2 regions of the Kitasatospora sp. NPDC005748 genome follow, and region 1 is predicted to be linked to the other one. Evidence: riboswitches for the same ligand, from Rfam matches in the RefSeq annotation. Region 1 holds a riboswitch; the other holds the start of a gene.
What was found. Region 1 has a riboswitch for thiamine pyrophosphate ahead of ABZ495_RS01700 (cytosine permease). Riboswitches for the same ligand answer to the same signal wherever they lie in the genome.

Region 1 (3,364 bases):
ACTCCGGCGCGGCGGCGGCCACCCTGGTCAGCGCCAGCGAGGAGAAGCTCATGATCCGGGCCTGCGGGCGGTCGCCCTCCGGCGCCCCGCCGATCTTGAACCGGTCGAGCATCCGCAGCAGCTCGGACTCCACCCGGCCCCGGAAACGGACCGGGTGCTTGGTCTCGATCGCCAGGTCCACCGGGCGCCCGCAGTCGGTGACCAGCTCCAGCAGGCTCTCCAGCCGCAGGACGCCGCGCAGGTCCGGGTCCGCGCTCGGCTCCCCCGTCTTCCAGGCGCCGAAGTCGTGCGCCTCCAGCTCGGCCAGCGTCATCGAGGAGACCGTGCCGCGGCCGTCCGAGACCCGGCCGATCCGGCGGTCGTGCACGCAGACCAGATGCCCGTCGGCCGTCACCCGGACGTCGCACTCGACCGCGTCCGCGCCCTCGTCGAGCGCCCGGCGGTAGGCCGCGAGCGTGTGCTCGGGCAGGGCGTGCGAGGAACCGCGGTGGGCGATCACCTGGACGGGCCGCGTGGTGCGCGCCGCCGCCGGGGAGAGGTCAGGGCTGGTCACGCCGTCCACGATAGGCGGCGGAAGTGACACCCGGGCGAAGACGGCCCCAACCTGCGGGGCCGTCTTCGCCCGCGCGCCTCGTCGTCCGCCCTTCCCGGCGGGCGGTCGCGGGCCCGACCGGGCCCGCGGGCGTCAGGCGGCGGGGGTCCGGCGGGTGAGCGGGGTGAGCGCCCAGGTGACCAGGGCCGGCACCAGGAAGCCGAACAGGGACGCCGAGGTCCACTCCTGGGGCGTGAAGTGCAGGGCCTCCTGCACGGAGGTCCAGAAGTCCGTCCACCAGCCGGCGATCGCGGTCGGCGCGATCAGCTGGTAGACGGCGAAGCCGAGCGCCCAGGGCAGCAGCATCAGCCAGCGGGACGGGGCGTCGGCGGCGAGGTTCCAGCCGCGCCGGCCGGCGCCGAGGAAGTAGTCGACCGCCAGTACCGCGAACATCGGCACGAACACCGAGCCGATCAGACCGAGGAAGGCGTAGTAGGAGTCGGTGAACTCGGTGATCTGCAGCGCCAGCACGGTGATCAGCAGGCCGGTCGCGCCGGTCAGTACCCGGCGGTCCACCTTCGGCAGCAGGTTGTGGACCGACATCGCGGTCGAGTACACGTTGGCGAAGGACTGGTCGGTCTCGCGCAGCACCAGCACCAGCAGGAAGAACCAGCCGGCCCAGACGCCCAGGAACGAGTCGAAGATCCGGGAGGCGTCGCCGTCGGCCTGCAGCAGCGCGAACAGGCCGAGCACGTAGCACCAGACCTGGGCGACGGTGTAGCCGGAGAAGCTGCCCCAGAACGCGGAGCGGGCGGTGCGGGAGTGCCGGGTGTAGTCGGCGGCCAGCGGGACGAAGGAGATCGACACCGCGATCATCGCGTCGGTGGCCCGGAGGAAGCCGTGCCAGTTGCCCGCGCCCGGGTCGGACACGCCGCCCCGGCCCAGCTGGACGGTGAAGTAGACCATCGCCACCGCGACCGCCGCGGCGACGAAGCGGCGCAGCACCGCGATCGCGCCGAGCGGCCAGATGGTCAGCGCGGTGGTCACCGCGCCCGCCAGGACGACGAAGAGCCAGCGGTAGCCGTCGGTGTGCGCCACCGTCTGCGCGCCCATCGCGATGACCAGCAGCTCGTACACGCCCCAGCCGATGCACTGGACGATGTTCAGCACCGTCGGCACGTAGGAGAGCTTCGTCCCGAACAGTCCGCGCAGGTTGGCCATCGCCGGCGCGCCGGTCCGGGCCCCGATCAGCGCGGCCACGCCGAGCATCGCGGTGCCGACCACGGTGCCGACCACGATCGCGGTGACCGCGGCGGCCAGCGACAGCTCGCTGCCGGGTGCGCCGAGCACGGTGGCGGCGGTGGTGAAGCCGATCAGGCTGACGCCGAGGTTCATCCAGAGCGCGAAGTGGTCCCGGAAGCGGAGCGTGCGCGGCGGCTCGGTGTCGAGGACGAACGGGGCCTCGACCCGGTCCGCCCGGTCCGGACGGTCCAGGACGGCGGTGCCCGCTCCGGTGGAACCGGCCGCCCCGCCGGTGGCGTCGCAGGGATCGGTCGCGGACGATTCGGGGAAACCCTTGGACGCGGGCGCGCCCGAAGAAGAGGATGGCGAAGCAGGCGGCATGGCCGATACTCCCTACGCCGGCATTACCCGGACAGGTTCCGGCGGTCTGCGCCCCCTCGACGGTCCGTCCACGGAGCTCGTGGCGTACGGTCGACCGGCGCACTCTCAGCCTGGTGGGTCCAAGCTCCCGCGTGTCAGTTTGGAGCGACAGGCTAACCGGCGCGGGAGTGAACGCCAAGGCCAGGCGTCCGGCGGTCCGCATCGCGGGACGCCGCGGGGCGGCCTCGCACGGGGTCCCGGGGGGCCGTCGCGGGGGCCTGCCTGGGGGCCGTTGTCGGGCCGGGCTAAGGATTCTTATGACTTCTTCAGAGGGGTCCTTACGGCAATCGAATCGAGTGTGCGAAAAACTATGGTTGTTGGTCCTGTCAGCTATGGAGGTCGTCCGTGAGCACCGAGCGCGAGGTTGGGCCCACCGGGCCACAGGGGGAGCAGCCCTCCGACGGCCAGGGGGTAGTGGGTCCCGCTCCTGACGGTCGGGCGCAGGTGGCGCCCGGTCCCGTCCAGGCGGCGCCCGAGGCGGACCGGACCGTGACGGACACCGGCGCCGGGGCGCCCGCCGCTCCGGCCGCGCCCGCGTCCGGCGGGTTCACGCCGACGCTGGCGTTCAGCAAGGTCGGCGCCCCGGACCCGGCGCCCGCCGTGCCCGCCGAGCCGGTGGCGGCTCCGGCCGCCGAGGCCCGGTACATCGACGCACCTCCGCCCGTCCTGCCGCCGGCCCCGGCCGCGCCGGCCGCCCCGGTGGCCGCGCCGGTCACCAACCCGTACGCCACACCGGGCGCCCCGGTCGCGGCGGCGTCCCACGACCCGTACGGGGCTCCGGCCGCGCCGGCGCCGCACCACCCGTTCGGCGCCGGCCAGCCGCTCGGCGGCTGGGGCGGCCACGAGGCCCCGCCCGGTGGCCCCGCCGCCCCCGGCGGCCCGGGCTACCCCGGCGGGCCGCTCGGCTACCCGGCCGAGTACCCCGGCACCCCCGGGCCCGGCGGCCCGCGCAAGAAGCGCGGCGGGCTGATCGCGCTGATCGCCGCCGTCGCCCTGGTCGCCGGTGTGGCGGGCGGGGCGCTCGGCGTCGCCGTCGCGGACCGCAACGACAACGGCATCAGCGCGGCGGACGACCACCGGAGCACCACCGTCCAGGCCAGCACCCAGAAGAACGAGCCCGCCCCCGGCTCGGTGGCCGGCATCGCGCAGAAGGCGCTGCCCAGCGTCGTC
Region 2 (3,364 bases), on a different contig from region 1:
CCCGGCGCCGCGGTGTCCGGCGCCGGGCCGGGCTGCCCCGGCCCGTGCAGGGTGGTGAGCAGTTGGCGGGCCAGGCCGAGGCCGGTCCCGCCCATGGTGAGCGCCTTGGCGAACAGCTCGCCCACCCCGTCGGCGCCGTTGAGCAGCACCATGTGCTCGACGTTGCCGAAGGACTGCGCGGCGGCCAGCACGATGTCCGGCCACTTCTCCGCCAACTCCTGTGCCACCACGGCGTCCTGGTTCTCGGCGAGGGCGGCGGCCCGGGCCTGGATGCCGGCGGCCTTGGCGAGCCCGATCGCCTTGGCGGCCTCCGCGTCCGCCAGCCCGCGGGCCTCGGTGGCCGCGGCCTCGGCCTGTCCGGTGGCCCTGGTCGCCTCGGCCTCGGCCAGGGCGCGCAGCCTGGTGGCGTCCGCCGCGGCCTGGGCCGCGATCCTGACCTGGCCGGCCTCGGCGGCCGCCTTCAGCTCGGTCTCCTGGGCCTGGGCCTGCGCCGCCGAGATCCGCGCGTCGCGGTCGGCGTCCGCCCGGGTGCGGGTCTCGTACGCCTTGGCGTCGGCCGGCTTGCGGACCTCGATCTGCAGCTGCTGCTCCTTGCGGCGCGACTCCAGTTCGGCGACCTTCGTCTCCTGGACGACGACCTCCTGCCGGGAGGCGGCCTCGGCGAGCGGCCCGGCCTGCTGGGCGCGGGCGTTGGCGGTGTCCCGTTCGGCCTGGTAGGCGGACTGCTGGATGGCGCTGTTGCGGGTCGCCTCGGCCTTGCGGGCGGCGGCCTCCTGCTCCGCCTCGGTGGCCATCCGGTCGGCCGCGGCCTGGGCGATCCGGGCGTCCCGCTGGACGGCGGCGGCGTGCGGGATGGCGAGGTTCTTGATGTAGCCGGTCGGGTCGATGATCTCCTGGATCTGCAGGGTGTCGATGATCAGCCCGAGCTTCTCCATCTCCAGCCCGGAGGCGGCCCTGGTCTCCCCGGTGAGCCGCTCGCGGTCCCGGATCATGTCCTCGACGGTGAGCCCGCCGACGATCGAGCGCAGGTGGCCGGCGAAGACGTTGTGGACCCGCTGGCTGATCAGCTTCTGCTGGTCCAGGAATCGCCGGGCGGCATTGGCGATGGAGACGTCGTCGTCGCCGATCTTGAAGATCACCACGCCCTTGACCCGGACCGGGATGCCCTGCGTGGTGACGCATTCGACGTCCAGCTCGGCCTCGTTGAGGTCCAGCGAGAGCCGGCGGACGCCCTGCAGCCCCGGCGTGACGAAGGTCCCCCGCCCGGTGACGATCCGGAAGCCCAGGCCGTCCCCGACCCCCTCGGTCCGGTGCCGGGAGCCGGAGATGATCAGGGCCTCGTTGGGCTCGGCGACCCGCCACATGAGCTTGAAGAGCGTGACACCCACCAGCAGTACCCCGGCGGCGGTCCCGATGATGACGAACACCATGGTTCAACTCCCCCTTTCGGCGCATGAGATGCGCCGACTCGGATTGTCCGCCCGGGGCACCCGGAGGAGAAGGGATCGCACATGACCGTCCGTCACAACCCTGTCACGGCAGGATCGGTGCCACGTAGACGGTCCGGGGCGGGTGGTACTCGATCACCACCACGGGCGTCCCGACCGACAACCGGTCACCCGGCACGGCGAGATAGGCGAGGAACGCCTCCGTGCCCCGGCGCTCCGGGACGTGCACCATCACCTCGCCGACCAGTCCCGTGCCCACCGCTCCGCTGACCCGCCCCGTGCTCCCGATCACTGCGCTCCTCCTTCGCCGCCCGCCCCGCGTGACTGCCAGTCTGCCCGCCCCGGAGCGCCGCGGCGCCCCGTGGTCCGGAGCGCCGCCCGGGACCCCCTCTGGACCAGCGGCGATCCGCTCGCTACGGTGTTGGACGTCATGCGCAGGCAACACCGCCTGCGGACACGGGAGCTCGGAGCACCGGGCTGAGAGGGCGCTGACCGGAACGTCACTGGACGTGCCGACCGCTGCGTCGACCGCAGGAACCTGACCGGGTAATGCCGGCGTAGGGAGTAGAGGGTCTGATGACCACGTTCGACGCACAGCCGCAGTCTGCCCGGAACCAGGCCGCCGGAAGCGCGGCCACCGGCTACCCGACCCCGGCCTGGCGCAAGGCCTACCGCCAGGGGTCCCGCCCCGACCTGCGGGTCCCGTACCGCGAGGTCGTCCTGACCAACGGCCGGACCGTCCCGCTCTACGACACCTCCGGCTCGTACACCGATCCCGCCTACGAGGCCGACGTGCGGCGCGGCCTGCCGCCGCTGCGGGACGCCTGGATCCGCCAGCGCGGCGACGTCGAGGAGTACGACGGCCGCGAGGCCCGCCCGGAGGACGACGGGATCAAGCACACCTCGCCGCGCGGCGGGAACCTGCGCAACCTGGACGCCGTCTTCCCCGGCCGCCCGCGCCGCCCGCTGCGCGGCCGGTCCGGCGCCTCCGTCACCCAGCTCGCCTACGCCCGGCGCGGCGTGGTGACGCCGGAGATGGAGTTCGTGGCCCTGCGCGAGGGCCTGGACCCGGAGTACGTCCGCGCCGAGGTGGCGCGCGGCCGCGCCGTCATCCCGGTCAACGTGAACCACCCCGAGGTGGAGCCGTCGATCATCGGCACCAACTTCCTGGTGAAGATCAACGCCAACATCGGCAACTCCGCCGTCACCTCCTCGATCGAGGAGGAGGTGGAGAAGATGACCTGGGCCACCCGCTGGGGTGCCGACACCGTCATGGACCTCTCCACCGGCCGCAACATCCACACCACCCGGGAGTGGATCCTGCGCAACTCCCCGGTCCCGATCGGCACGGTGCCGCTCTACCAGGCGCTGGAGAAGGTCGACGGCCGGGCCGAGGAGCTCAGCTGGGACGTCTACCGGGACACCATCGTCGAGCAGTGCGAGCAGGGCGTCGACTACATGACCGTGCACGCCGGCGTGCTGCTGCGGTACGTGCCGCTGACGGCCCGTCGCAAGACCGGCATCGTCTCGCGCGGCGGCTCGATCATGGCGGCCTGGTGCCTGGCCCACCACCGGGAGAACTTCCTCTACACCAACTTCGAGGAGCTCTGCGAGATCCTCGCGAGCTACGACGTCACCTTCTCGCTCGGTGACGGCCTGCGCCCCGGCTCGATCGCCGACGCCAACGACGAGGCGCAGTTCGCCGAGCTGCAGACGCTGGGCGAGCTGGGCCGGATCGCCCGGGAGCGGGACGTCCAGGTGATGATCGAGGGCCCGGGCCACGTCCCGATGAACAAGATCAAGGAGAACATGGATCTCCAGAAGGAGATCTGCGACGAGGCGCCGTTCTACACCCTCGGCCCGCTGACCACGGACGTCGCCCCCGGTTACGACCACATCACCTCGGGCATCGGCGC

Region 2: another riboswitch for thiamine pyrophosphate. It lies ahead of thiC (phosphomethylpyrimidine synthase ThiC); the one in region 1 lies ahead of ABZ495_RS01700 (cytosine permease).

The regions. Positions count from the first base shown of each region.
Region 1 covers NZ_JBEXYD010000002.1:60,989-64,352, forward strand. Annotated here, with positions in the region: gene ABZ495_RS01695 (glycerophosphodiester phosphodiesterase family protein) at 1-553, opposite strand, end outside; gene ABZ495_RS01700 (cytosine permease) at 686-2,155, opposite strand; TPP riboswitch at 2,148-2,296, opposite strand; gene ABZ495_RS01705 (trypsin-like peptidase domain-containing protein) at 2,684-3,364, shown strand, end outside.
Region 2 covers NZ_JBEXYD010000029.1:18,519-21,882, reverse strand. Annotated here, with positions in the region: gene ABZ495_RS21205 (SPFH domain-containing protein) at 1-1,430, opposite strand, end outside; gene ABZ495_RS21200 (hypothetical protein) at 1,534-1,740, opposite strand; TPP riboswitch at 1,895-2,029, shown strand; gene thiC (phosphomethylpyrimidine synthase ThiC) at 2,025-3,364, shown strand, end outside.